3 regions of the Proteus sp. MB838 genome follow, and region 3 is predicted to be linked to each of the others. Evidence: predicted binding sites of a transcription regulator. Region 3 holds the regulator's gene; each other region holds the start of a gene.
What was found. The regulator CRP, encoded in region 3, controls carbon source genes, mostly activating them, when cyclic AMP is high. The targets are predictions, from matches to a motif close to ATGTGANNNNNNTCACAT.
Positions count from the first base shown of each region.

Region 1: ACYUCW_RS07180 (NupC/NupG family nucleoside CNT transporter) is a predicted target of CRP. The motif match lies at 1,479-1,496, and genes of this name have one in related genera.
Region 2: serA (phosphoglycerate dehydrogenase) is a predicted target of CRP. The motif match lies at 6,549-6,566, and genes of this name have one in related genera.

Region 1 covers NZ_BAABMO010000012.1:174-10,441, forward strand. Annotated here, with positions in the region: partial or broken gene ACYUCW_RS07170 (patatin-like phospholipase family protein) at 1-590, shown strand, start outside; gene ACYUCW_RS07175 (metal-dependent hydrolase) at 587-1,369, shown strand; gene ACYUCW_RS07180 (NupC/NupG family nucleoside CNT transporter) at 1,657-2,958, shown strand; gene deoC (deoxyribose-phosphate aldolase) at 3,482-4,261, shown strand; gene deoA (thymidine phosphorylase) at 4,331-5,653, shown strand; gene deoB (phosphopentomutase) at 5,720-6,946, shown strand; gene deoD (purine-nucleoside phosphorylase) at 7,025-7,741, shown strand; gene ACYUCW_RS07205 (CitMHS family transporter) at 7,986-9,299, shown strand; gene ACYUCW_RS07210 (pyridoxal phosphate-dependent decarboxylase family protein) at 10,100-10,268, shown strand, end outside.
Region 2 covers NZ_BAABMO010000011.1:56,533-66,800, forward strand. Annotated here, with positions in the region: gene acnB (bifunctional aconitate hydratase 2/2-methylisocitrate dehydratase) at 1-486, shown strand, start outside; gene ACYUCW_RS06910 (YacL family protein) at 657-1,028, shown strand; gene mscS (small-conductance mechanosensitive channel MscS) at 1,120-1,980, shown strand; gene argO (arginine exporter ArgO) at 2,149-2,772, shown strand; gene ACYUCW_RS06925 (oxidative stress defense protein) at 2,863-3,597, shown strand; gene ACYUCW_RS06930 (hypothetical protein) at 3,765-4,295, opposite strand; gene ACYUCW_RS06935 (hypothetical protein) at 4,261-4,482, opposite strand; gene ACYUCW_RS06940 (LysR family transcriptional regulator ArgP) at 4,685-5,584, opposite strand; gene rpiA (ribose-5-phosphate isomerase RpiA) at 5,745-6,401, shown strand; gene serA (phosphoglycerate dehydrogenase) at 6,757-8,007, shown strand; gene ACYUCW_RS06955 (type I secretion system permease/ATPase) at 8,084-10,207, opposite strand; gene ACYUCW_RS06960 (HlyD family type I secretion periplasmic adaptor subunit) at 10,221-10,268, opposite strand, start outside.
Region 3 covers NZ_BAABMO010000024.1:24,848-35,115, forward strand. Annotated here, with positions in the region: gene ACYUCW_RS11610 (hydrolase) at 1-18, shown strand, start outside; gene ACYUCW_RS11615 (YheU family protein) at 15-236, shown strand; gene ACYUCW_RS11620 (phosphoribulokinase) at 310-1,179, shown strand; gene ACYUCW_RS11625 (OsmC family protein) at 1,268-1,675, opposite strand; gene crp (cAMP-activated global transcriptional regulator CRP) at 1,988-2,620, shown strand; gene ACYUCW_RS11635 (aspartate aminotransferase family protein) at 2,708-3,925, opposite strand; gene ACYUCW_RS11640 (aminodeoxychorismate synthase component II) at 4,043-4,618, opposite strand; gene ppiA (peptidylprolyl isomerase A) at 4,991-5,563, opposite strand; gene yihA (ribosome biogenesis GTP-binding protein YihA/YsxC) at 5,838-6,461, shown strand; gene spfP (small protein SpfP) at 6,586-6,633, opposite strand; gene def (peptide deformylase) at 6,920-7,438, shown strand; gene polA (DNA polymerase I) at 7,662-10,268, opposite strand, start outside.

The sequences.
Region 1 (10,268 bases), on a different contig from region 3:
TTGATATTGTGAAAGCCTCCAGTGCGATCCCCGCGTTTTATCGCAATGGTGTTTTATTTCAAGATGTTGTTTACCATGATGGCGGTATTAGTGATGCGATCCCGGTAAAAGAGGCTTATCGTCGTGGTTGTCGTACAATTGTCGTTATACGAACCGTACCGTCTGAATATCAATATACCACCGAGTGGGTGGATAAAATGGGAAAATGGTTTGAGAATGGCCGTTTTCAACGCTTTCTCAATATGGCTCAAGTCCATATTGAAACTTATACTGACACACTAAGATTTATCCAATCTCCACCTGAAGATGCCGTTATCATTGAAATATATCCACCAACAACACTACAATCTAGTGCATTAGGAAGCCGTTTAAGTGCATTAAATCATGATTATCATGTTGGTAGACGCTGTGGGCGCTATTTTCTAGCCACTATTGGTCAACACTTCTCTAAGAAAAAATTTCAGCAACACGATAAAAAAATATTTAGCCTATTTGAAAATGAAGCAAAAGCAGATAAAGCGGAAGATGCCGAAATCATTCAAAAAGGAACTCGGAGTGTGCACCCTGAAGTAAGGAGTGTTCAAGAATGAGTCGATTTATTGATACGCATTGTCATTTTGATTTTCCCGTCTTTTATCACGACCTTGAGAATAGCCTTGCTTTAGCACAACAGGCTCAGGTAAAAAAAATTATTATTCCTGCGGTTGCTCAGTGGAATTGGGACGCGGTAACGGAATTGTCTCGTTATAACAATGCACTATATTGTGCACTAGGTTTGCATCCTTTATATATTGAAGCGCATACAGAGCAGCACTTGATTGAACTTAAAACACGCCTAAAAACGACGCCACGTTGTGTTGCAATGGGGGAGATGGGTTTGGATAACTATATGACAAATCCACATCCGGAAAAACAGCAACAATTTTTAATAGCACAACTTAAATTGGCGATAGAATTTGATCTGCCTGTGATCCTTCATTCACGTAAAACTCATGATAACCTAAGTGCTATTTTGCGCCGTTATTCAGTTCCTCGTAAAGGTGTGATCCATGGGTTTTCCGGCAGTCTACAACAAGCAGAACGTTTTGTTCAACAAGGCTATTTTATTGGGGTAGGGGGCACTATCACTTATCCACGCGCACAAAAAACACGTCGTGCAATTGCCTCTCTACCCTTAGAGCGCTTGTTATTAGAAACGGATGCGCCTGATATGCCTGTAAGTGGTTTTCAAGGCGAGCCTAACCGCCCTGAACGAATTCTCGCTGTTTTTTCTTCTCTTTGTGAATTGCGTCAAGAGTCAGCCGAGGTTATTGCAAACCAACTTTACCTGAATAGTCTACAATTATTTCAGTTAACAGATGATGCCTAGTTTTAAGAAAATTAGTAATTATTCTGCCATTCGTATTACCGTTTTTTATTAAACTGCTAACCACTTTTCCAAATAAACTTTATCCATTAAGTGCGTTTTTTGCTTTTTAGTGTGATTTAGATCTCATTTGTGACTTTTATGTTACTTTTTTAAGATGCTAAATGTGATGGATATAGAGGGTTCTTTTCTGGGACTAGGTATAATTATCTGGCAAAAAAAGAGTCAATAAACTTAGTAATAAGCTTATTGATAATCCATTAAATTTTTATATGAACAGGGATCCTTCAATGCACCTCATTATGAGCTTGGTCGGAATGGCCACATTGATATTGATAGCCATTCTTTTCTCCAGCAACCGACGAGCAATTAGATTACGCACGGTCGGTGGCGCATTCCTTATTCAAATTGGTTTAGGCGCATTTGTACTTTATTCAGAAAGTGGCCGTAAAGTGTTATTGGCTATTTCTGATGCCGTTAAAAATGTCATCGATTATGGTGAAAACGGCATGAGCTTCCTTTTTGCTGGCTTAGTTTCCGACAAAATGTTTGAGCTATTTGGCAGCGGTGGCTTTGTTTTTGCTTTGCGTGTTTTACCTGTTATTGTGTTCTTCTCTTCATTGATAGCAGTACTTTATTACTTAGGTATCATGCAATTTGTCATCAAGATTTTAGGTGGCGGATTACAAAAAGTATTAGGCACTTCTCGTACTGAATCAATGTCTGCAACAGCCAATATCTTCGTTGGACAAACAGAAGCACCACTGGTGGTTCGCCCCTATATTGCTAGAATGACAACCTCAGAACTTTTTGCGGTGATGTGTGGTGGATTAGCATCAGTGGCAGGTTCGGTACTGGCAGGTTATGCAAGTATGGGTGTGCCATTGGAGTATTTGATCACCGCTTCATTTATGGCGGCACCAGGTGGTTTACTCTTCGCAAAACTCTTGGTTCCTGAAACAGAAACACCTGATGATCAAAAAGATGCTTTTGATAACTTAAGTGATGAAGAAAAACCCGCTAATATTATTGATGCTGCGGCATCAGGGGCTTCTTCAGGATTACAACTTGCGTTAAACGTAGGTGCAATGCTACTCGCTTTTGTCGCATTAATTGCCTTAATTAATGGTATTCTTGGCGGAATTGGTGGCTGGTTCGGTTATGAAGACTTCTCGCTAGAATTAATCTTAGGCTGGGTATTTGCACCAATCGCCTTCTTAATTGGTGTGCCTTGGAGTGAGGCAACCATTGCTGGCTCTTTTATTGGTCAAAAACTGGTGATCAACGAATTCTATGCTTACTCGGAGTTTAGTAAATATCTGCAAGATGAATCACAATTAGCAGCAGCGGGCTTAATGGCCTTGTCTGAACAAACAAAAGTGATTATCTCTTTTGCGCTGTGTGGATTTGCTAACCTTTCCTCTGTTGCGGTATTACTGGGTGGTTTAGGGGGAATGGCACCAAACCGTCGTAAAGATGTCGCACGCTTAGGTATGAAAGCCGTTTTGGCGGGTACACTCTCTAACTTAATGAGTGCAACCATCGCCGGCTTCTTTTTTGCATTAACCGCAATGGCTGTGGTTGCTGCTTAAATAAGAAAGTATTTACAGAGCAGATAGGTAATTGCTTATCTGCTCTTTTTGTTTGTTTTCTGTTGTAATGTTAACTACCTTTATATATATGTGAGTTACTTCGCAACTTGTAGAGAAGTTAGCCAATTAATGAGTCATTTCATTAAAAGTAAAAGTTTTTACGTTATAAAGACGACTTACTGACTTTATTCGAGTAACATTAAACCAGAAAATAAAATTTTTGTGATTCTAATCACAATTTAATGTCTTTAGTTGCAAGTTTCATTTTATTATTGTGACAGAAAGCACATCTAATTGTTCTCTAGCGTGTTCAAATAAGATGTGCTGAAACTTCATGGAATGGCGAAAGCTCAATGACGGGTCGCCGAAGTGAGCATAGCGCGGTGAGAGGGAGCTCAGCTGTCGTTGTAGCACTTGTTACAACCACATCTTCAAGGAACCAAGTCCGCTCGCCAACAAAATTAATCGCTAACCTTAAAGCGTATGCCCATAGAGGGCTTGAGAAACATCGTTGGAGAGTTTTATGACAGATTTAACCGCTGCAGCGCGCCTTGCGCTGTCTTTGATGGATTTAACCACCTTAAATGATGACGACACTGATGAAAAAGTGACAAAACTATGTCATCAGGCGAAAAGCCCAGAAGGTAATACAGCCGCAATCTGTATCTACCCACGCTTTATTCCACTGGCTCGTAAAGTATTACGTGAACAGGGAACACCAGAAATTCGTATTGCAACCGTAACTAACTTCCCTCATGGTAATGATGATTTAGATATCGCATTAGCTGAAACTAATGCAGCATTAGCTTATGGTGCTGATGAGGTTGATGTTGTTTTCCCTTACCGCGCATTAATGGCAGGTAATGAACAGATCGGTTTTGATATCGTTAAAGCATGTAAAGACGCTTGCGCTAAAGCGGGTGCTTTACTGAAAGTTATTATTGAAACGGGTGAGTTGAAAGATGTTGCGCTCATTCGTAAAGCATCTGAAATCTCAATTAAAGCAGGTGCTGATTTTATCAAAACATCCACAGGTAAAGTGCCTGTTAATGCAACACTGGAAAGCGCTGAATTAATGCTTCAAGTGATCCATGATATGGGTGTTGGCAAAGAAGTTGGTTTTAAACCAGCGGGTGGGGTACGTACAGCTGAAGAAGCTGCGCAATACCTTGCATTAGCAAACCGTATTATGGGTGATAACTGGGTTGATGCTCGCCACTTCCGTTTTGGTGCATCAAGTCTGTTAGGTAATTTATTAGCCACACTCGGTCATGGCGAACAAAAATCGTCTAGTGGTTATTAATTCATTTATGAAGTATGCCTACCCTACAATGGGTGGGCGTTATCAATGCTATAATACCAGGAGGTTGCAGTGTTTCTTGCCCAAGAAATTATTCGTAAAAAGCGTGATGGTCATCCTTTAACTGAAGAAGAGATCCGTTTTTTCATTAATGGCGTCAGAGATAATACTGTTTCTGAAGGTCAAATTGCAGCACTTGCAATGACAATTTATTTTCATGATATGACCATGCCTGAACGTGTGGCTTTGACATTAGCCATGCGTGATTCCGGTACTGTACTAAACTGGAAGAGTCTAAACTTAAATGGTCCTATTGTTGATAAACACTCAACAGGCGGTGTTGGCGATGTTACATCACTGATGTTAGGGCCAATGGTCGCTGCTTGTGGTGGTTATGTTCCGATGATTTCTGGTCGTGGATTAGGTCATACTGGTGGAACTCTTGATAAGCTTGAGGCTATTCCCGGCTTTGATATTTTCCCTGATGATGAAAAATTCCGCGATATTATTCGTCATGTTGGTGTAGCAATTATTGGGCAAACCAATTCATTAGCACCTGCTGATAAACGCTTTTACGCTACACGTGATATTACTGCTACCGTTGATTCAATTCCGCTTATCACTGCATCTATTTTAGGTAAAAAATTAGCTGAAGGTTTGGATGCATTAGTGATGGACGTTAAAGTTGGCTCAGGTGCCTTTATGCCAACATATCAGAAATCGGAAGAGCTAGCAGAATCAATTGTACAAGTAGCAAATGGCGCCGGATGCCAAACTACAGCACTACTGACTGATATGAATGAAGTATTAGCCTCAAGTGCAGGTAATGCAGTAGAAGTCCGTGAAGCAGTACAATTCTTAACGGGTGAATACCGTAATCCACGCTTATTTGAAGTTACGATGGCATTGTGTGTAGAAATGTTAGTGTCAGGTCGTTTAGCTGACTCACGTCAACAAGCTCGCCAAAAACTGCAAGATGTGCTGGATAACGGTAAAGCAGCGGAAGTCTTTGCTCGTATGGTTGCTGCCCAAAATGGTCCTACAGATTTTGTTGAAAACTACAATAAATACCTGCCAACGGCGGTATTAAGTAAGCCTGTATTTGCTGAGAAAGCCGGTTTTGTCACAGAAATGGATACCCGTGCTTTAGGTATGTCAGTTGTGACTTTAGGCGGTGGTCGCCGTAAAGCAACTGATGCTATTGATTACAGTGTTGGATTAAGTGAAATCGCGGCACTAGGAACAGAAATCAATACAGATACACCACTCGCGATGATCCATGCCAATAGTGAAAAATCATGGCAAGAAGCTGCGGCAGAAGTCCGTAAAGCGATGGTAATTGGTGAGACAAAACGTGAAACGTCACCAATGGTGTATCGCCAAGTCAGCGAATAAGAACTCAATGATGATTTATAAGTGACATATCCGTGGTCTACGGAAAATGACACAGGAGAGAGAATTATGAAACGTGTACATATCATGGTATTAGATTCCTTTGGTATCGGTGCTGCTGGTGATGCGGAGAAATTCGGTGACCAAGGCGCAGACACTTTAGGACATATCGCACAAGCATTTGCAGAAGGTAAAGCGGATAAAGATGGTCGTAAAGGTCCTCTTCACCTACCTAATCTTTGCCGTTTAGGTTTAGGTAAAGCGGCTGAAGAATCAACAGGTAAATTCCCTGTTGGTTTAGACAAAGATGCGGAAATTATTGGTGCTTATGGCTACGCGAGTGAGATCTCTTCTGGTAAAGATACACCGTCAGGCCACTGGGAAATCGCGGGTGTCCCTGTATTATTTGATTGGGGATACTTTAAAGATTTGAAAAACTCTTTCCCTCAAGAGTTGCTAGACAACATTGTTAAACGTGCCAATTTGCCGGGTTATTTAGGTAACTGTCACGCTTCTGGTACGGTTATTCTGGATGAACTGGGTGAAGAGCATATGAAAACTGGGAAACCTATTTTCTATACTTCTGCTGACTCCGTTTTCCAAATTGCTTGTCATGAAGAGACCTTCGGTTTAGATAAATTATATGAGCTATGTGAAATTGCTCGTGATGAACTAAACAAAGGTGATTACAATATCGGTCGTGTCATTGCTCGTCCATTTATTGGCGACAAACCAGGCAATTTCTCACGTACAGGTAATCGTCATGATTTAGCTGTTGAGCCACCAGCACCAACTATGTTGAAAAAACTGGTTGATGAAAAACAAGGCCACGTTGTCTCTATCGGTAAAATTGCTGATATCTATGCAAATGTAGGTATTACTAAGAAAGTGAAAGCAACAGGTATTGATGCTCTGTTCGATGCAACGATTGAAGAGATGAAATTAGCGGGTGATAACACTATCGTTTTCACTAACTTTGTTGATTTCGACTCATCTTATGGTCATCGTCGTGATGTTGTCGGTTATGGTGAAGCACTCGAATTATTCGACCGTCGCTTACCTGAGCTGATGGAATTAGTGAAAGAAGATGATATTTTGATCCTAACCGCAGACCATGGTTGTGACCCAACTTGGCAAGGTTCAGATCATACCCGTGAACACATTCCGGTTCTGGTTTATGGGCCAAAAGTTAAACCAGGTTCATTAGGTCACCGTGAAACTTTTGCTGATATCGGACAAACTGTTGTGAAATACTTCGGTTTATCACCAGTAGAATACGGTAAAGCAATGTTTTAATTTTACTTCGGTAGGCATAGCAATATGTCTACCGAATTATATTTGAATAGTGAAAGATCAATATTAAAAGGAAGAATTATGGCTACCCCTCATATTAACGCAGAAATGGGCGATTTTGCTGATGTCGTTTTAATGCCGGGCGACCCGCTTCGTGCTAAATACATTGCTGAAACTTTTTTACAAGACGTACGTCAAGTAAATAATGTTCGTGGCATGTTAGGTTTTACTGGTACGTATAAAGGCCGTAAAATTTCTGTAATGGGCCACGGTATGGGTATTCCTTCCTGCTCAATTTATGCTAAAGAGCTAATTACTGATTTTGGTGTAAAAGTGATTATTCGCGTGGGTTCATGTGGTGCGGTATTACCAGATGTTGAATTACGTGATGTTGTGATCGGTATGGGAGCATGTACAGATTCTAAAGTTAACCGCTTACGCTTTAAAGACCAAGATTTTGCGGCTATTGCTGATTTTGAATTAGTACAAAATGCTGTATCTGCTGCGAAAGCAAAAGATATTAAAGTTCGTGTGGGTAATATTTTCTCAGCGGATCTTTTCTACTCGCCTGATCCAGAAATGTTTGATGTGATGGAAAAATACGGCATCTTAGGTGTTGAAATGGAAGCAGCAGGTATTTATGGTGTAGCTGCGGAATATGGTGCACGTGCCCTGACAATTTGTACTGTTTCTGATCACATTAAGAAAGGTACACAAACAACCTCAGAAGAGCGCCAAACTACCTTTAATGAAATGATTGAAATTGCATTAGAATCTGTTCTGTTATTAGAAGACTAATTGATACATTTCGTTGCTTAAATTGAATTGAAACCCAATGTTGCATTGGGTTTTTTTATGTCTATTTTTCTTTTTATTTATTTGATTTTTAACTTTATTTAATATAATTAGGATTTTTACTAAGTATATTTATATAGAAAATAATCGGTGATTAACTTCACATCATTGAAACTGTTTTTACATGAGTGGTTAGCATTTTTGTAACATAAAGTGCAAATATAATAACGACTACAAGGATCCTCATGTGCTAACGATTATCGGATTACTCATTATTATTTCTATTGTGACATTACTAATGATGGGGAAAACAAGCCCAATTATTGCAATGTCGGTCATACCATTAATTGGTGCGCTTGTCGCAGGTTATTCATTTACTGAAATATCTACTTTTTTTGAATTAGGTATTAAAAAGGTGAGTAGTGTCGCAACGATGTTTTTATTCGCGATACTTTTTTTTAGCATAATGAAAGATCTGCATATTTTTAATCCTCTGATCCGAATGATGATCAGTATCACCCGTGGCAATGTCATTATAGTGTGTATTGTCACAGCGTTAGTCGCGGCTGTTGTACATTTAGATGGTTCGGGTGCGGCGACATTCTTAATTATTATTCCTGCTTTTTTACCGCTATATCGCCGTTTAGGTATGAGCCCTTATCTTATGTTGCTAATTATGTGCACCAGTATGGGGGTGATGAATATGGTACCTTGGGGAGGGCCTTTAGGTAGAGCCTCGGCTGTAACCGGTATTTCGGCTGCGGAATTGTGGCAAAAGATCATCCCAGTACAGATAATTGGTATTTTTGGCTCGATGCTCTTTGCCGCGGTTATGGGAGTGCGAGAAACCAAACGTATTGCTAAAGCAAAACTAAAAGGGACTACGCCTTATGAGCAAGATTCTTTATTAAGACAATTTGATGAAGATCAGCCAGAAACAGGAACAGAAAAACCACAAAAATTTTTGATCAACCTTCTGTTAATTATCGGCTCAATCACGTGTTTAGCCTTAGGATTATTTTCGGCGCCTTATATTTTTATGGTTGCATTATCAGCCGCCCTAGTGATCAACTATCCTAAGCCGAAAGATCAAATAGCGATAATTAATCATCATGCTCCTCAAGCACTCTCTATGGTAGCAATTATTTTAGCGGCAGGTGCTTTTTTAGGCATCATGTCTAATGGGAAAATGCTGGAAGCTATTGCTCTCGATTTAGCAGCAGTATTACCTTCTCATTGGGTTGATAATTTGCATATTGTTGTGGGTATATTAGGCGTTCCCATGGATATCTTTACCAGCACTGATGCTTATTATTTTGCGCTATTGCCTATTGTGCAGGAGGTCACTGCTAGTGGTGGTGTCCATGTTGCTGATGTTGTGTATGCTATGGCCATAGGTAATAATGCCGGAACCTTTGTAAGTCCATTCTCACCAGCCGCTTGGCTTGCTATGGGGCTTGCAGGCACTGATATGGGTAAACATTTACGTTACTCATTTGGTTGGATTTGGCTATTTAGCTTCTTTACCCTAGGTGTTGGCACATTATTGGGACTATTTTAATTTTTGTACATTAAGGTCGAATTCTAATTAATAAAGCGGGAAGAAATACTGTTCCCGCTTTATGTATTAATCCCCATCTCAATTTGATTTTCCTACTCAATTTTCTATTAGCTATTTCAGCTGTTTCATCACTATTATCAGTTTATTAGTAAAGTTCGTTATCATCGCTTAGCAATACTATTTGCCCTAACAGTTTAATATATTAAGTTTTTAACTTATGCTAATTTTTTAATTATTTTTAGTATAAATAACTAATGTTATTGACTTGATTGTTTTTATTAAGCCGCTTTAGCATCATTAACTATTATTTTAATATTTAATGTCACGTAAAAGTTAAGTAAAAAATAAATTATCTATTAATAAAGCATAATGTAGTTTTTTGTTCTTATTTTGAGTATTGTAGTTACATTAAATGCAATTTTAATTGCATTAATTTCATTAAAAATAGATTAATTAATTTAATTAAATATCTATTCTAATAATTTCAATAAGTTATTTGGTTTTAATATTTTTTCATTATATATCAAATTATTACAGTTAATTTCGGCGATAATGCTAATAGTGAGACTATTTTTATTGTGATGTCAGTCACATAAAAGCAAGGTTAGGAGTGCGATGACTGTCAATATAGCTTGCCATTTATCCCTATCTTATTGATATGTTTTAAATAAAATAAATTATTAGTTAACTATTTAAATAACAACTGTTATATATAGATCACTAACTATTTTAATAAGAAAATGTATAGTATTGCTATTCAGTTTATTTAAGCTATTGTCGGTTTTTATTTGGAGAATATAGTGAAAAGTCAAGATTTGTTGGGTTTATCTTCTGCTAACATTCTAAATGCTGAATTTGAGAAGAAGTACCGTGATGTTATTGCTCACTTTTTCAGCCGTGATCCGCAGTATTGGCCGATATTTCAGGATAAAACCATTCAGTCTATTACACAGTTTAGAAAGACCATGA
Region 2 (10,268 bases), on a different contig from region 3:
GTCTTTATTGGCTCTTGCATGACCAATATTGGGCATTTCCGTGCGGCGGGTAAATTACTCGATCAACATAAAGGTCAATTACCGACACGCTTATGGGTTGCACCACCAACAAAAATGGATGCAGCACAACTGACTGAAGAAGGTTATTACAGCGTCTTTGGTAAGAGTGGCGCTCGTATCGAAGTGCCGGGATGTTCATTATGTATGGGTAACCAAGCGCGAGTGGCGGATGGGGCAACGGTTGTTTCAACATCAACACGTAACTTCCCGAATCGTTTAGGTGCGGGGGCGAATGTCTACCTTGCATCCGCAGAGCTTGCGGCAGTGGCTTCACTGTTAGGACGTCTACCAGAGCCACAAGAGTATCTTGATTTCATCAATAAAGTCGATGAAACGGCGGAAGATACTTACCGTTATCTCAATTTTGACCAACTAGAGCAATATACAGATAAAGCAACACAAGTGATTTTCCAAACCACGGTATAACTGAGTTTGATTTTTCACTAAAAATTGATTACAACTGCATTCCAACATATAACGTTGTTCAGCAGTCTGAAACAGGAGGCAATGCCTCCTGTTTTTTTGTTATTTTTGCCATAATAACAATAGATATTTTATATAGAAAAAGGCGACAGCTAATTTAAGGGGCATACACCATGGACTATGAATTTCAGCGTGATCTTACTGGCGGTATATTGGCCCGTTTTTCAATGGATCATGAGGCGATTGGTTATTGGTTAAATGATGAGATCCAAGGTGATATCAGCTTAATCGATCAAATTTTGACTGAGATGGACGAAGTTAAAGGTAGTGAGAAACAGTGGCAATTGATTGGTAAAGAATACAGCTTATCTATTGATGATGAGGAAATTATGGTAAGGGCGAATACTCTCCATTTTGAAACCGATGATTTAGAAGAAGGGATGAGCTACTACGATAATGAAAGCATCGCATTTTGTGGATTAGATGATTTTGCTACTATGCTACAAAAATATCGGTTATTTATTCTGGAAAATAGAAGAAGTTAACAAATCCCATATATTTATTAAATAAATCTGCCACAATATACTATTGGTTGCTATTCTTTTTATTAGGATTATAAGTTTAAAAGGTGGTCTAATGAATGAATTACCTGCGAGTTTAGATGAAGCAACAGGTTGGTTTGTTGCTAATCAAGAACTCTTTATTCAATATGCTGTGAATATCGTTGCTGCATTCTTGATCCTATTTATTGGTCTTTTTGTCGCTAAAATGGTCAGTAAAGGGGTTGCACGAATTTTAACGTTACGCCATATCGACGCAACTGTTGTGACATTCTTGTCTGTCTTGGTGCGTTATACCGTTATTGCATTCACTTTGATTGCAGTATTAGGTCGATTAGGGGTTCAAACAGCTTCTGTTATCGCAGTACTTGGTGCGGCAGGTTTAGCGGTTGGTTTAGCATTACAAGGCTCACTCTCTAACTTTGCAGCGGGTGTTTTAATTGTTATCTTCCGTCCTATTCGTGCTGGTGAATACGTGATGATTGGTGCTGTCGAAGGTACGGTGCGAGATGTACAAATATTCTCGACCACATTACGTTCAGCGGATGACCGGATCATTGTTATTCCAAATAGCAAAATTATCAGTAGTGAGGTTATTAACCTTAGCCGTGAGCCAAATCGTCGTACACAAATTATTGTCGGCGTTGCTTATGATGCTGATATTGATAAAGTCAAAAAAGTGCTCGGTGATGTTGTTGCGCAAGATAAACGTATTCAACATAACCAAGGCGTGACAATACGTTTACATGAAATGGCGCCTTCTTCATTAAACTTTGTGGTACGTGTTTGGACCACCAATGATGATGCATGGCCAGTTTATTGGGATCTTATGGAAAACTTTAAACGCGCGCTAGATGCAAATAATATTGGTATTCCATTCCCACAAATGGATGTCTATATGCATCAAGCACAAAATACCGTGATGAAAGCAGAATAAGCACTATTGTTATAAAACACATCTCAAGAGCCACCGATTAAGCGTGGCTCTTTTATTTTTACCGCTATTAGTTTTTCTTATTATCAATAAGAATGATTCATTTCCTCTAATAACAAAATCCTTTTATTATTTTTCTTAATTTAATGAATAATTATTAGGATATTTTGCATGTTAACAACATTTTTTCAGGGGTTTTTATTAAGTGCAGCAATGATATTGCCCATTGGTGCGCAAAATGCCTTTGTTTTGCAACAAGGTAGTAAAAAACAATACCATTTAATGAGTGCATTTTTATGCGCTTTAAGTGATGTGATATTAATTAGCGGGGGAGTCTTTGGTGGAAGTGCATTACTGAGCCAATCAGAATATCTTTTATTACTGATCACTTGGGGCGGTGTGGCTTTTTTATTGTGGTATGGCTGGAATGCGTTTAAAACCGCTTTTACAAAAGAGATTGAATTATCACAACATAAAAATCAAGTGAAAAGTCGTTGGCGGGTGATTGTAACTTTAGTTGCCGTCACTTGGCTAAATCCCCATGTTTATCTTGATACCTTTGTAGTGCTTGGCAGTATCGGAGGGCAATTATCAGCAGAATTACGTCCTTGGTTTACTTTTGGCGCGGTATTCGCATCGATTAGTTGGTTTTTTGCTTTATCACTACTAGCGGCTTGGTTTTCACCTATTTTAAGCCAAGTGACCGCTCAACGTATCATCAACTTGTTTGTGGGGTGTGTGATGTGGTTTATTGCTCTGCAATTGGCCGCTCAGGGATGGAAAAACCTCTTTTAATCTGAAAGAACTTTACAACAGATATGCTAATGTTGTTATAACTGTAATTTAGTGACAATACCCATACATGATTTTTGTCAGGAGGTTTTTGTGAAAGTAAAAGCAATGGTATTAGCATCCATGTTAGCCCTTGGAGCACCCTCAATCGCTTTAGCCGGGGCGGTACCTGAAGGACCCCATATAACTACATCAGGTAATGCAACAATTAAAGCGACTCCTGATATGGCGACACTTAATATTCAGGTTAGTGAAAAAGCAAAAGATGCAGCTCAAGCTAAAAAACAAGTGGATGAGCGTGTTGCAAAATATTTTGCCTTTTTAAAAGAAAACGGTGTGACGAAAGAAGATATTGATGCTGCCAACATTCGTACACAGCCTAATTATGAGTATGATAAAAAAGCAGAACGTTCGGTGATTAATGGCTATACAGCAACACGAACCGTAGATGTAAAAATCAAAAAACTTGATCAGCTTAATACCTTACTGGATGGGGCATTAGCAGCAGGGCTAAATGAAATTAATAATGTTGAGTTTGGCGTTAATGATCCAGAACAGTACAAAGCCAAAGCACGAGAAGTGGCAATTAAAAATGCCATACAACAGGCAAGTTCAGTGGCAAAAGGGTTTGGTGCTGATTTAGGGGCTGTTTATAGCGTAAGTTATCGCGCACCAGAAGCAACACCTTATCCGATAGCACGAATGAAAATGGATGCTATGGCATTAAGTGCCCCGTCACCGGAAGCAGTAAAAGAGACCTATCAACAACAAAGCATTGAGTTTAAAGATTACGTTGACGTGGTATTTGAATTAAAAACAGCTAAATAATCTTTACCATCAAAAGATAAGATGTATTGGCTCAGCAGTGAGCTGATACATCTATGTTATAGCGCAGGATCTGATTTGATAGTTCTTTTGGGTGCGAAAAGCAGTTATTAAGCTTATATTTTAAAATGATTTTATGTCAGAAAATATTACATATATAAAAAGCATCTTTACTTATTTTCTTGATCAGGCGAATCATTGTTATTTTTATTAACGTTTTGAACTGAAGATGAAGGTTCGGAACTAATTTTTTTTCCATTTTCAATGCGGCGTTTTAAATCAGATGACCGTCTTTCAATATGAGATTTAGTTTTACTTGCACCCGGTGAACCAAAATAGGTTCTATGATCAATAATGGTCTCAATGAACATAAAATCGTCTTGTCCAACAACGGGATCAAAAGTAATTATTAGAAATGGATCATTGTCCTTTGGCTTGGCACGAGTATGAAAGTAAGTTGCATAATATACGCTTTCCTCACCAGAGGCGTTAAAACGTGAAGACTTAATCCTACCATATCTAAATTCATAATTTTCCGTATAAATTTCGACCTCTAAGCCATTCCTCCATTTAGCTATTAATGTGGCAATATCAGCCATTAATATTGCCTGTTTATTTGAAGGATATCCTAAACTTTGGGAAGTCAAATAAAAACTTGCACGGAGATCAACGCCCGAAATAGGTTTTTTTATGATTGGCACCGTGAGATCCTTTCACGTAAGGTTGTTGTTTTGTAGTTGGAATAGATGCAGTAAACTCACCTAAGCTTTTCAGCAGGCTGGCTTGAATATCAGCAGGGGTATTACCTTCTATGTTAGCACTACCACTTTTACGTCCAGCATCAATGGCTAGAGCAACGTTGCGACTTCGACGAATAAAAGTGCTCATCTGAATCTCCTTTTCCTATGTTCATTTATTATACAATATTATGCCCGTTAAATGCCAATAAAACTTAAATTTGCTTCTTCCGGTAGAGGAAAACATCAACTCCTCACTGTGAGTTAAACCGGTTGATGGAACACACTGGTTAAATCCCTTTCTAAGAATAGCGATAATATTGATCAAGAAACAACATCATCAACGTTACTTTTTACTCTTCATCTTGCTTAAGCACTTTACGACCATAATCAAGTAACGCATCCGTTACCTTTCTCATCGTTCTGCTTTCTGGGGCAAAACGGTGCCAATACAACATGCGGCGTTGGCATAATCCTGGCGTTAAATCAATCAATTCACCACTTTTTAGCTCATCGGCAATTTGTAGATGAGGGATCATACAACATGTTGAGCCTTGTTTAGCTAACTGAACAAAGGCTTCGGAAGAATTAACAATATGGCAGGGCACACTACCGGGAGATAAACCGAAGTTTTGCTGTAAGAAAGCCTGATGCATATCATCAAGATGGTCAAATGCGACGGCGGGGGCTTTTAACAGAGATGATTTAGTGACCCCATTAGCAAAATAACGTTGGGCAAAATCAGGGGATGCCACAAAAAGATAGTCTAATGCGCCTAATTGGTCGACTAGACAGCTAGGCAATGCTTGAGGCTGAATACTGATAGCGCCAACCACTTCACCACGTCTTAATCGCTCTTGGGTACGAGTTTCATCTTCTACTTGAATATTAAGCCGGATAGGAAGTTGTGTTAATACCGGGTGCAAAGCAGGCAATAACCAAGTAGCTAAACTATCCGCGTTGACAGCTAAAGAGAGTAAAAGAGGCGTCGAGCCACTATTTTCATCACCTAACCACTGCTCTTCTAACATTTCGACCTGATGCAGTAATGCGAGTAGCTTTTGCCCTTGCTCTGTGGGTTGGGGCGGAACCGTACGTACTAATAAAGGTTGTCCAAATAGATTCTCAAGTTGTTTTATTCTTTGTGAAACGGCAGATTGCGTAATACATAGTTTTTGTGCGGCTCGTTCAAAACCACGCTCTCGAATAACGGCATCAAGGGCTTGCAGGGCCCGATAATCAGGACGTTTCATTGACAGATTCTCTTTGATTTTATGTTCTACTGTGTACTATGCCATATTTTTAGTTTTTATGAGTTAAAATGTTGTGTCTCAAATTTTGATACACCTTGTGCGGATTTTATGGGCACTATGCTATTCTTATTCGATAAATGTGAAAAATAAGGTTTTGTAAATGACTCAAGATGAATTAAAAAAAGCAGTAGGTTGGGCCGCCCTTGAATATGTAAAACCGGGTACTATCGTGGGCGTTGGAACAGGCTCTACGGCTTCTCATTTTATTGATGCTCTTGCAACAATGAAAGGTCAAATTGAAGGGGCAGTTTCTAGCTCAGAGGCTTCAACGGCAAAACTAAAAAGCTATGGCATTCCCGTTTTTGACTGTAATGAAGTTGATTCGCTCGATATCTACGTAGACGGTGCTGATGAAATTAACCATCAAATGCAGATGATCAAAGGTGGTGGTGCGGCATTAACCCGTGAAAAAATCATTGCAGCGGTGGCAAAAACCTTTGTGTGTATTGTCGATGAATCAAAACAAGTGGATGTTTTGGGTAAATTCCCTCTGCCTGTTGAAGTTATCCCAATGGCTCGCTCTTATGTGGCTCGCGAGCTGGTTAAATTAGGTGGGTTACCTGAATATCGTGAAAACGTCGTGACGGATAATGGTAACGTGATCTTAGACGTTTATAATCTCACTATTTTGAACCCTATCGAGCTAGAAAATAAAATTAATAGTATTGCAGGGGTGGTCACTGTCGGGCTTTTCGCTAATCGCGGAGCAGACATTGTATTAATGGGGACTTCTGAAGGTGTGAAAACCATTAAATAACACGATTAAATTGTATCTCTAGTCAGAGATAACAACATCCTCTTAAAGAGAGTGGGAGAACTATATTGTTTTCCCACTCTCTTTTATCTTTCCCCTTAGATAATCAGAATGATGACTTTTTGCAAATTATTTTGAAAACCATAAATTCAGTGATATATATCACACGATAGAGATATCTCTCTTTAAAATGCTGCCATTTTTATTGTCAAAATCATTTTGCTCGGTAGAAAATCACTTTATCTATCGCTTATTCTGTCAACAGTGCAATCGGTTGTATTGCCTCAAAATCTATTTTTGTTATGTTGGTGAAACAGGATTTCGTTTTTATTCATGTAACACAAATAGGGCAGGGTAAATGGTCAAGGTATCTTTGGAAAAAGAAAAGATAAAGTTCCTACTATTGGAAGGTGTACACCAAAGTGCGGTAGAGAATTTAAGAGCAGCAGGTTATACCAACATCGAATATCATAAAGGTGCATTATCGGGAGAAGAATTAAAACAAGCTATCCGTGATGCACGCTTTGTGGGGATCCGTTCCCGCACTCACTTAACAGAAGAAATTTTTGCAGCCGCTGAAAAATTAGTTGCTGTAGGCTGCTTCTGCATTGGTACTAACCAAGTTGACTTAGATGCGGCTGCCCGTCGTGGGATCCCTGTTTTTAATGCACCTTTTTCAAACACTCGTTCCGTGGCTGAAATGGTGTTAGGGGAATTACTGTTATTACTGCGTCGTATTCCAGAAGCTAATGCTAAAGCCCATCGTGGTATTTGGGATAAACAAGCTAAAGGCTGTTTTGAAGCGCGAGGTAAAAAACTGGGGATTATTGGCTATGGTCATATAGGCACCCAGTTAGGGATATTGGCGGAAAGTGTTGGTTTAGATGTCTATTTTTATGATATTGAAAACAAACTTCCTTTAGGAAATGCAACCCAAGTTCGCCACTTATCCGAACTGCTGAATATGTGTGACATTGTTAGCTTACACGTGCCAGAAACGCCATCAACAAAAAATATGATTGGTCACGAAGAGCTATTACGAATGAAGCCAGGCGCTATTCTTATTAATGCCTCTCGTGGAACTGTGGTTGATATTCCGGCATTAGCACAAGCGCTAGAGAGTAAACATTTATCAGGTGCAGCGGTGGACGTTTTCCCAACGGAGCCGGGGGCAAATAACGATACGAACGATCCTTTTGTATCAGAATTAATTAAATTTGATAATGTGATCTTAACGCCACATATTGGTGGTTCAACCCAAGAAGCCCAAGAAAATATTGGTTATGAAGTTGCTGGTAAGTTAGCTAAATATTCTGATAATGGTTCTACATTATCTGCGGTTAATTTCCCTGAAGTATCATTGCCTAGTCATGGTGATGATGTAAACCGTTTACTGCATATTCATGAAAACCGTCCGGGTATTATGAATAGTATCAATAACGTATTTACAGAAGAAAATATTAACGTTGCTGCGCAATATCTACGTACAGCTGGGAATGTGGGTTATGTAGTGATTGACGTTACTACACAAACGAAAGCACAAGCTGAGTTAGTATTGCAGAAACTAAAAGGACTACCGGGTACCATTCGTGCTCGTATGTTGTACTAATATCGCTATTTTTATATTAAGTATAAAGGCTCAATAATTAGAGCCTTTATTTTTATGGTTCATTACTTATCACGGTTTATTGCTGTGTCTGTTGCTGCCACAATTGCTGATAAAGTGTTTTCTTATTTAATAAATCGCTATGTGTACCTTCTTCTAATATACGACCTTTATTAATAACATAAATATAATCTGAAATAGAAATAGCATTAAGTCGGTGAGCAATACAAATTACCGTTCTATTTTTACAAATAGCCGGAAGATTGGCTAAAATTTCCGCTTCTGAGGCATAATCTAACGCCGATGTTGCCTCATCTAAAATAAGAATTCGTGGATCAGGTAAAAGTGCTCTTGCTAGCGCAATACGCTGACGCTGTCCTCCTGACAAATTACTACCTCTTTCACCCACTTGTGTATTAAATCCCTCAGGGAGTTGAGTAATAAAATGAAAAGCGCCGGCTAATTTACTCGCTTCAATAATATCTTCTTCACTACAATCGGGTTTTGATAACCGAATATTTTCCATAATAGTGCCACTAAATAAAAAATTATCTTGTAAAACAACACTAATTGATTGGCGTAAAGTAAGGGGATTGGCAATGGCGAGATCCATACCATCAATATAAATCTGGCCTTGTTGAGGAGTATAAAAACGTTGAATTAAACGTGTGATAGTACTTTTCCCTGAACCCGAGGGTCCTGTAATACCAATAAACTTGCCCGCGGGGATCGAAAAAGAGAGTTGCTCAATCACATCTGGAGTATTGGCTGTATAACGAAAGCGTACATGAGAAAATACTATACTTCCTGCAATATTAGGTACAGTAGCAAGTCCTTGATGCTGATGCTCTGTGGGAGTATTAACGATCTCGCCAATACGACGTATAGAGATGCCTGTTTGTTGAACATCTTGCCAAAGTTGGGCTAAACGTAAAATAGGTTGTGTAATATGGGCGGCAAACATATTAAAAGCCACTAATTCGCCCACACTTAATTGCGCTTTCATAATCAGATTAACACCATGCCACAAGATAATTGCCATAGTAATTTTATGAATAGCCCCAATTAATTGCTGAGCAAATAACGCTTTTTTGGCCGCTGAAAAACGCTTAAGGATATAATTAGTGAGTTTATATTGCCACTTTTCAATAAATTGATGTTCTGTTGCTGTTATTTTTATGGTTTCTATACCATTAATAGCCTCTGTTAATAAGCTCGTATTATCAGCATTTGCTTGATACTCTTGTTCAACCCAATAACGGATCATGGGGCCAAGTATCAGCCAAAATAAAAAGTAAACGACTAATGCTGCTATGGTTATCCAAGTTAATAATACGGAATAAGCAAACATTACTGAAAGAAATACGATAATAAAAATAAAATCCAGTACCATCATCAACGCAGAGCCAGTAATAAACTGGCGAATATGAGCAAGCTCTTGAATACGAGCAATAATTTGCCCAGATTGACGTTGATTAAAAAACTGACTGGGTAGCCGAATGAGGTGTTGATAAATTTTCCCTGAGAATTCGGCACCTAGGGTACAAGAAACAAAAGCATAAAGTTTATCTCGTAATAAAAGATAGATAGGCTCTATAATAGCAAGCAGCACGAGGAGTACCCCTAAAACTTGCAAATTAGAGAGGCTTCTTCCTGTTAATACCTTATCAATAATTTTTTCCAAAATAATTGGATTAACTAAAGCAAATAATTGAATAAAACAAGATAAAATAAAAATTAAATATAATGATTTTTTTTGTTTTAATAGTGATGGAATGCACCACATTAAGCTAAACTTGCTCTGTTTAGGGGTAAATATCTTATTAATAATTAGCAGTGTGGTATAAGTGATTTTTTTATCAATATGATAATGACTCTCTGTGTTAGTGCTTGGGTCAATAATAATTAATTTATCACTTATTCTATTTTTTAGAATATACCAATAACCATTAATTTCGATAAGTGTATCAATAATTATTTTATCTTTATACTCACTTTCACTATTAAAAAATGAAAATTCGCATTTTAAATTGAGTTGTTGAGCGGCTTCTATGATATTTAATTCAGAGAGATTGTCATCATTACCTAAAAAATGAATAAGCTGCTCTTTTTTTAATGTTCCTTTATTTTTTTTTGAAAAATAAATAAGCCCATCAATAATTGAAGGATGAAGAGATGGCGTATTTTCAGTTATATAGTTCATAGATATCTCGCTATTATTTTTCTCTTAATGCTTCATGTTGATAAACTTCTATTGGACTGAG
Region 3 (10,268 bases):
TTGGAGAAAGTAAAATGATCATCCCTTGGCAAGAACTATCAACCGAAACGCTAGATAACTTGATTGAAAGTTTCGTTTTACGAGAAGGGACTGATTATGGTATGCAAGAGAAAACGCTTGAACAAAAAGTTGCCGACGTAAAAAAACAACTCGTCTCGGGTGAGGCCGTGTTAGTGTGGTCTGAGCTTCATGAAAGCGTCAACATTATGCCAGCTGCACAGTTTCGCCCTGATTGATCTTACCTAAGTTGGCACTATCACATCACATTTAACAATAAGGTATAGCCCTTATTTTGAAAAGGAACATGATATGTCAATCAAACACCCTATTATTGCTGTTACTGGTTCAAGTGGTGCAGGTACTACTACAACCAGCCAAGCTTTTCGTAAAATATTTCAGCAACTCAACGCCCATGCAGCCTCTATTGAAGGGGATAGTTTTCACCGTTATACACGCCCTGAAATGGATATGACCATTAGAAAAGCGAAAGAGCAAGGACGGCATATCAGCTATTTTGGCCCTGAAGCCAATGACTTTAATTTATTAAGTTCAACCCTAAGTCACTATAGCCAAACAGGGCAAGGGCAATTTCGCAAATATCTTCATTCTTATGATGAAGCAACCCCTTATAACCAATTACCCGGGACATTTACACCTTGGGAAGCATTGCCAGAAAAAACAGATATTTTATTTTATGAGGGATTGCATGGTGGAGTCGTTACCGATCAACATAATGTCGCTCAACACGTTGACCTATTAGTCGGTGTTGTGCCTATTGTTAACCTTGAATGGATACAAAAATTAATTAGAGACACCACAGAGCGCGGGCACTCTCAAGAAGCGGTGAGAGATTCTGTGGTACGTTCGATGGATGATTATATCAGTTACATCATTCCACAGTTTTCTCGTACTCATATCAATTTCCAACGCGTTCCTACGGTGGATACCTCTAATCCCTTCTCAGCTAAAGCTATTCCAACACTGGATGAAAGTTTTATTGTTATTCGCTTTCGTGGCTTAACCGATATCGATTTCCCTTATCTATTGGCAATGTTGCATGGTTCATTTATGTCGACTATCAATACTATTGTTGTTCCAGGAGGGAAATTAGGCTTAGCGATGGAATTAATCATGGCACCACTGGTGAAGAAATTATTGAATGGTGAAAAAATTAGCTAAAATAGATATGTTATTTTTGACGAAAATAATATCCCCGTATTTTAGGGATATTATTTTATATATTAAAATTTATTTTAAAATATCAAATTTATTCAGGATCTTTAATTTCAAAAGAGTGCGTAATATTGGCCGCTTTTCCTAACATTAAAGAAACAGAGCAATATTTTTCTGCTGATAATTGTACAGCTCGCTCAACAATTTTATCTGTCAACGCTTTGCCGGAAACAATGAAATGTAAATTAATATCAGTAAATAAACGAGGTGCCTCTTCACGACGCTTTGATGTTAATTTTACCTCACATTCAATGACTTGGTGGCGACCTTTACGTAAGATACTCACCACATCAATAGCACTACAACCACCCGCAGCAATTAATACCATTTCCATCGGACTAGGCACTTTATCACCTGAATTACCATCCATCATAACTTGATGGCCGGAAGATGATTCGCCAACAAAAGATAAATCTTCAACCCATTTAACACGTGCTTCCATTTTATTTTTCCCCTAAATACAACTAAGACTAAAAGAGTACATTCTCATAATTCAACTAGCAATTAGCAAATAGGTTTATTATGCTGACTGCGTAAAACGAGACTTAATGCGTTAACTGTGTTAAAAACAATATCTGCTTGATGATAGTGGTTAAGATCAATGCATTATTTTCTCATTTATTATAATCTATTCCTTATTAACTTTCCGAATTCTCAGGAAGTTAATCGGTAAAGATAGGATTTTAAGCACGCTGTATCAAAAGGGTGTCAATCCGTTTTGAAAGGCTGCATTAACGTACAGAGGATAACGCGAATGGTTCTCGGCAAGCCGCAAACAGACCCGACTCTTAAATGGTTTTTGTCACACTGCCATATTCACAAATATCCATCCAAGAGCACGCTGATCCACCAAGGTGAAAAAGCGGAAACACTTTATTATATTGTTAAAGGTTCCGTGGCTGTTCTTATTAAAGATGAAGAAGGAAAAGAGATGATCCTTTCCTACCTAAACCAAGGTGACTTCATCGGTGAACTTGGATTATTTGAAGAAGATCAAGAACGTAGTGCATGGGTTAGAGCAAAAACAGCCTGTGAAGTAGCAGAAATTTCCTATAAAAAATTCCGCCAATTAATTCAGGTCAATCCTGACATTCTGATGCGCCTTTCCGCTCAAATGGCGAATAGATTACAAACCACATCAGAAAAAGTAGGTAACCTTGCTTTCCTTGATGTAACAGGTCGTATTGCACAAACTTTATTAAATTTAGCTAAACAACCTGATGCAATGACGCATCCTGATGGCATGCAAATTAAAATTACACGTCAGGAAATCGGTCAAATTGTAGGTTGTTCACGTGAAACTGTAGGCCGTATTTTAAAAATGCTGGAAGATCAAAACCTCATTTCAGCACACGGTAAAACTATCGTTGTTTACGGTACTCGTTAAGTTGCATTGAAAACAGCCCATTTAACTGATGGACAGTGATTATTTTGTATGAAGCCCCATCGCAATGATGGGGTTTTACATTTGAATTCACTCTGCTTTTACAAACTCATCAAGCGCTTTTCGTAACGCATTCATGCCCTCTTGTAACTCTTCGAGGGTAATAATCAACGCTGGCGTAAAGCGTATTACATCAGCCCCGGCATTTAACATCATTAAGCCATGCTTAGAGGCCAGTGCAAGTAACTCTTTTGCTTTACCTGCATACAGTGGTGCTAACTGCGCGCCAATTAATAAGCCTTGTCCACGAATTTGAGAAAACACAGCATAAGTTTGGTTTATCGCCTGCAATTCATCCACTATCCAACGATGACGCTCACTGACACCTTCTAATACCGCCTGAGTGTTGATTAAATCAAAAGCAGCATTGCCTACTGCACAGGCTAATGGGTTCCCCCCATAAGTCGTACCATGTGTTCCTACCCCCATTACCGAAGCGATATCCTCGGTGGTTAACATCGCACTGAGAGGAAAACCACTACCTAATGCTTTGGCACTGGTAATAATATCGGGCTGTATATCATAGTGCATATAAGCAAATAGTTTGCCGGTTCGCCCCATACCCGTTTGTACTTCATCAAGAATTAATAGCGCTTGATGCTTATCACATAGTGTACGTAAGCCATGCATAAACTCCGCTGTCGCCGGTGTCACTCCGCCCTCACCTTGGATAGGCTCCAGTATTACGGCACAAGTATGAGAGTCAATCACGGCTTTTACAGCATCAAGAGAGTTAAAAGGGACATGTATAATATCCGCAGGTTTAGGACCAAAACCATCCGCATATTTAGGTTGTCCCCCAACAGAGACTGTAAAAAATGTTCTACCATGAAAGGCGTGGTGGAAGGCAATTATCTTCGTTTTATAAGGATTATGACGGGTAATAGCGTAATGTCGTGCTAATTTAAGTGCGGCTTCATTCGCTTCTGCCCCAGAATTGGCAAAAAAGACACGCTCAGCAAAAGTATGTTGGATTAATTTCTGAGCTAAACATAATGCTGGCTCATTAGTAAACACATTACTTACATGCCAAAGCTTCTCACTTTGCTCTTGCAGTGCTTTATTCAATAGTGGATGCGCATGCCCAAGCGCTAGAACAGCAATACCACCAGCAAAATCAATATAGGATTTTCCCTGTTGATCCCAAACACGGCTACCTTGCCCTTTAACAGGAATAAAATCTGCTGGTGAATAAATTGGCAACATTACCTGATCGTAAGTTGCCCTATTAATACGTTGATTTATCATTACCCCACCTGACCGACATTTAGCTATACAATGAAAATATAATCACTAAATATGAATAAAAAATCAAATAAGGTTTGATATAAAAGTGGATAATGACGCTAAATTTTCATTATCCAATTAATATTTAAGAAAATTATTTAATAACTCATGCCCTTGTTCACTCAGAATACTTTCAGGATGAAATTGCACACCTTCAATGGGTAAAGTACGATGACGTATCCCCATAATTTCATCAACATTCCCGTCATGTTGGCTCCATGCTGTAACCTCAAAAGGGACAGGCAAGGTTGTCGCATCAATCACTAAAGAGTGATAACGGGTAACGCTTAAAGGTCGATTAAGCCCTTTAAACACCCCTTGCTGATTATGGTGTATTAATGAATTTTTGCCATGCATCACTTCACGGGCTCTGATAACGGATGCACCAAAAGCTTGCCCAATCGCCTGATGACCAAGGCAAACACCTAAAATAGGTATTTCCCCGGCAAATCGCTGTATCGCCTCAAGAGAGATCCCTGCTTCATCTGGCGTGCAAGGTCCCGGAGAGATAACAAGATGTGATGGCATCATCTTTTCTATCTCTTTAAGCCCAATCTCATCATTACGTTTAACAACAACCTCCGCCCCCAGTTCACAAAAATACTGGTAAAGGTTGTAGGTAAACGAGTCGTAATTATCAATAAGTAACAGCATATTAGCTTATCCGACTGATTTTATTATCATTATCTGTTTTAATGCTATTTTGAAACCGTTATATCCCTGACAAAATAGCTCGTTATTCAACCGACCTGGATACAACGAAGCCGATTATCATAGCACAGGTGTAAAATATAAATAGTAAGTAAGAAAAGCTGTTGATTTATTGCGCAATAACAATAATGACGGTGATTATTCATCAATTAAGAGATAAATAAAGCAAACAAGCGCGGTACTAGAAGATCATATGTCAAAAACAAAGATCAGAAATAATTTTTTTGATCGACAATATCCAGAATGTGAGAACGCATTCTGGATATCTGTTCATTGACTGACTTAGGCTAGAGAAGTGTCTAACCTAATCACCCATTATTCTTTAACCACCTCAGCGGATAAAATCGTCACGGTTTTAACGGGTACATTTTGGTAAGGACCAATATTGCGGGTTTGCACTTGTGAAATTTTATCGACAACATCCATGCCTTTCACTACTTTACCAAACACCGCATAACCAAAATCACGTTGACCGTGATCTAAAAAGGCATTATCAGCAACATTAATAAAGAATTGGCTTGTGGCACTGTCTTTATCTGATGTACGAGCCATTGCAATGGTGCCTTTTAAGTTACGTAAGCCATTATCAGCCTCATTCTTAATCGGCTCTCGTGTCTGCTTTTGTTGCAAATCTGCCGTAAATCCCCCACCTTGGATCATAAATCCGGGGATCACTCGATGAAAAGTGGTCCCGTTATAGTAACCATCTTCGACATACTGAATAAAATTTTTCGTTGTGATAGGGGCTTTTTTATTATCCAGTGACAGTTCAATATTGCCTTCAGATGTGACTAATTTAACAAAGGTCTCTCCCGTTGCAGCCATTGCAAGGCTTGTTGTTGTCAAGGTGCAAGCGGTAACGAGAGTGACAAAAAAACGTTTTAACATGCAGGGATCCTTTACTTTAATAGTCTACAACTTACTTAATATGCAGCGATTTTAATTCGCTGGGGCAAATAGTGCCAATCATTTACCTTTATTTACGCACAATAAACGCATTTACATCATAACAGGGTAAATTTTCATGTTTAATTACTGTTATAAGTCGCTAAATTACGCCAAAATAGAGGGAATAGTTAATTAATCGATTTTCGATTCTCTATGCAAAACTCATCTTAGTATGCATGAGGAAGCGCATTATTTCAGAGAGGCTTATACCATAATGACCCAATTTAATTACCAAAAAGCACATTTCATTATCAGTGCACCTGATATCCGCCATTTACCACCAGATACAGGAATTGAAATTGCCTTTGCGGGTCGTTCTAATGCGGGTAAATCCAGTGCATTAAATGCACTAACGCAACAAAATGGATTGGCAAGAACCAGTAAAACACCCGGTCGTACTCAACTTATCAATCTGTTTCAAATTGAGGAAGGACGACGTTTAGTCGATTTACCTGGCTACGGATATGCTCAAGTCCCCGAAGAGATGAAACGCAAATGGCAACGCTCTTTAGGTGAATACCTGCAAAAAAGAGAGTGCTTAAAAGGAGTTGTTATTTTAATGGATATCCGTCATCCATTAAAAGATCTCGATATGCAGATGATTGATTGGGCGGTGGATTCAGAGCTTCCGACTCTCGTCTTGCTCACTAAAGCGGATAAATTAGCATCAGGGGCACGTAAAAAGCAGTTAATGGCGGTACAAAATGCACTGTCAGAAAAATCAGGTGATATACGTGTTGAATGTTTTTCTTCTTTGAAAAAAATAGGCATTGATAAATTACGTAATACGTTAAATGAGTGGTTTACTGATACTAACGAACCAGAGACAGAAGCTTAACTCACTATCCGCTTTATTAGGGGAAAATATGGCTTCCCCTTCCATTCTTAGCATTAATCACTCGTGCAAATTTTAGATAAAAAAATGCCCCAGTCGAAATAAAGTCGACTGGGGCAGCTAATATTCAGCTAAATCCGATTACGTGAAGTAAAAGGTCTGAAAGATAGAACATCTTACCTCTGTACCCTACAAGAGATAATGTACTCTATTTTTTTGGCTAATAAAAGCCCTTTTGTAATTTTTTTTCACATGCAAACACGATTCAGCTTGATGTTTATGTATTCAAACGCTCAATAAATGTAGTTTAATTACATATTTATGAGATCTAAATCACCTGTAAAAAGTGCTTAAAAATAAAACAAATCACACAAAATGTGCGGTTTATACAGACTAATTTTGTGATAGGCTTATCGCGAGACCGTAATAAATTTGTAAATTAGCGATAAAATGAGGTATTCATGGCTGTATTAACGCTACTGCATTTTCCTGATGAGCGACTACGCAAAGTTGCTACACCTGTGGAAAAAGTAGATGACGAAATACGCACATTAATCGATGACATGATTGAAACCATGTACGCAGAAAGAGGAATTGGCTTAGCGGCTCCTCAGGTTAATGTCTCTAAACGTATTGTCGTTATTGATGTTTCTGAAAATAGAGATCAACCCATTGCTCTTATTAACCCAGAAATTATCAGTACTGAAGATGAAATAATGGATATGATGGATGGTTGTCTTTCTATCCCAGACTCTTTTGCTCCCACACAACGCTTTCGCTACTTAAAAGTCAAAGCACTAGATAGAAATGGTGATGAAATCGAGCTAGAAGCAGCCGATCTCTTTGCTGGCTGTATTCAACATGAGCTAGATCACCTCAATGGTAAACTATTTATAGACCATTTATCGCCGTTAAAACGTCAACGTATCGAGAAAAAACAGAAAAAATTAAGCAAACTCAACAGCACCCAAGTTGCTTAATGGAATGTATTTAACTTTTGATATTGTTAATACTAATGACTTTTATAGTGTAAGCTCAGTCAAACAACTGGGCTTTTTATTTTTTATCCCCCCACACTTCCTATTGTTCCCCTTCCCTAGCTTTAAATATAGCAAAGCGGGAAAACCTTATGGCTATCCCGCTTAAATTCATCAGTTAAAAAACCATTCTGATATCTATTATAAACAAAGTGTTATCTCGTCATTAATGGGCTTCATCCCAGTTATTACCGACTCCGACTTCGACCTTCAGTGGAATAGCAAGCTCCATGCTACTTTCCATGAGCTTATGGATCATCGCATTTGCTTTTTCTAAATATGACTCTCGTACCTCAAACACTAATTCATCGTGTACCTGCATAATCATATGTACATCATCAGGGCATTCATGACAGATCCAATTATCCACCGCAATCATTGCTTTTTTAATGATATCGGCTGCCGTTCCCTGCATAGGTGCGTTAATCGCTTCACGCTCTGATGCTTTACGTCGGATCGCATTTTTAGAGTTAATCTCTGGCAGATATAAACGGCGTCCATCTAACGTTTCCACATAGCCTTGCTGTGACGCTTGTTTACGGGTACGCTCCATATAATCTAATACCCCTGGATAACGTTCAAAATAGAGATCCATATATCGCTGTGCTTCTTTTCGTTCAACACCAATTTGTTGAGATAAACCAAAAGCACTCATCCCATAAATCAGACCAAAATTAATTGCTTTAGCGCTACGGCGTTGCTCAGCGGTGACTTCGTCTAAAGGTATACCAAACACTTCAGATGCAGTAGCTCGGTGAATATCTTTCCCTTGAGCAAAAGCATCAAGCAAACCTTTATCTTGCGATAAATGCGCCATAATACGTAATTCGATTTGAGAATAGTCGACAGCAACTATTTTAAAACCATCACGGGCAATAAACGCTTGGCGAATACGACGCCCCTCTTCATTTCTTACTGGAATATTTTGCAGATTAGGATCACGAGAAGATAAACGTCCTGTCGCAGTCACCGCCTGATGATATGAAGTATGCACCCGCTTAGTTTTACTATTGACCATCAACGGCAATTTATCCGTATAAGTCGATTTTAATTTTGCCAATCCACGATGTTCTAAAATTAAACGAGGTAACTCATGACTATGCGCTAACGCTTCTAACACTTCTTCATTTGTTGAAGGAGCACCTTTTGGTGTTTTCTTGATAATAGGAAGATTGAGTTTTTCAAATAAAATCTCTTGTAATTGCTTAGGTGAAGAGAGATTAAATTCTTGCCCTGCTAACGCGAATGTCTCTTTTTCAATCTCAGCTAAACGTTGAGTGATTTCTTGGGATTGCATGGCAAGCACTTGTGCGTCAATCAATACGCCCTTACGCTCCATGCGTGAAAGCACAGGGACTAATGGCATCTCAATATCGTGATAAACGTGTTTTAGCGGTGCAATCGCCTCTATTTGAGGATAAAGCGCTTGATGCAGTAACAAGGTAATGTCAGCATCTTCCGCTGCATATAAGGTCGCTTGTTCAACCTCAATCTGATTAAAGGTAAGTTGCCCCTTACCTTTACCAGCAATCTCTTCAAATGTCGTCGTTTTATGATTTAAATGCTTTTCCGCTAAGGTATCCATATCATGGCGGCTACTCACACTATTTAAGACATAAGACTCCAACATGGTATCAAAATAAATACCGTTTAATTCGATGCCTTCATTTTCCATAATGCCGCGGTCGAATTTCAGGTTTTGCCCAATTTTTAAGATGGTTTTATCTTCTAAAATCGGTTTTAAAGCAGTTAGTACCTCATCAACAGGTAATTGCTCTGGTGCATCTAGATAATCATGACGCAATGGAATATAAGCGGCCTTGCCTGGCTCTACCGCAAATGACAGACCGATTAAACGTGCATCAATATTATTCAAGCTATCTGTTTCAGTATCAAAAGCAAAAGCGGGCGCTTTTTTCAGTACCTCAACCCAGCGCATTAAGCTTTCATGAGTCAATATAGACTCATAGTTCTCTTGAGAGATAACCGGGAAATTGTCTGCAGCTGGCTGCTCTTTGGGTGTTGCGACTTCTGCACTATAGGGGACTGGCGCTTTACGGCTACTGCGTTGAGCTAACCAACCACCATTTTGTAAGTCACTTATCCAGCGTTTAAATTCATAACGCGTAAACATTTCAAGTAACTTATCTAAATTAGGTTCATTAACCACTAAGTCATCAAAGGTTTTATCAAGCGCTACATCTGTTTTAATTGTCGCTAATTGATAAGAAAGTTTGGCAACTTTCTCATGTTCAACCATTTTAGCGCCAAGTGTTTTCGCACCTCGGAAACTCAATGTGGCTATTTTATCAAGCTGTTGATAAATATCCTCTAAGCTACCAAGTCCTTGCAATAGCCCTAATGCTGTTTTTTCACCCACCCCTGGAACACCGGGAATATTATCTGATGAGTCACCCATCAGGGCGAGAAAGTCGATAATCAACTCCGGTGGCACCCCATATTTTTCTTTAACTTCATCGGGGCCTAAAATAACATTCGTCATCGTGTTGATAAGTGTGATATTGGGCGTAACTAGCTGTGCCATATCTTTATCACCGGTACTGATTAACACATTACGACCATCACTGGCTGCTTTTAATGCCAATGTGCCAATCACATCATCAGCTTCGACGCCAGTAATAGAAAGTAACGGTAAGCCCATCGCTTGAACCATTTCATGCAAAGGCTCAATCTGCTCACGCAGATCATCTGGCATTGGTGGGCGATTAGATTTATATTCCTCATACAACTCATCACGGAATGTTTTGCCTTT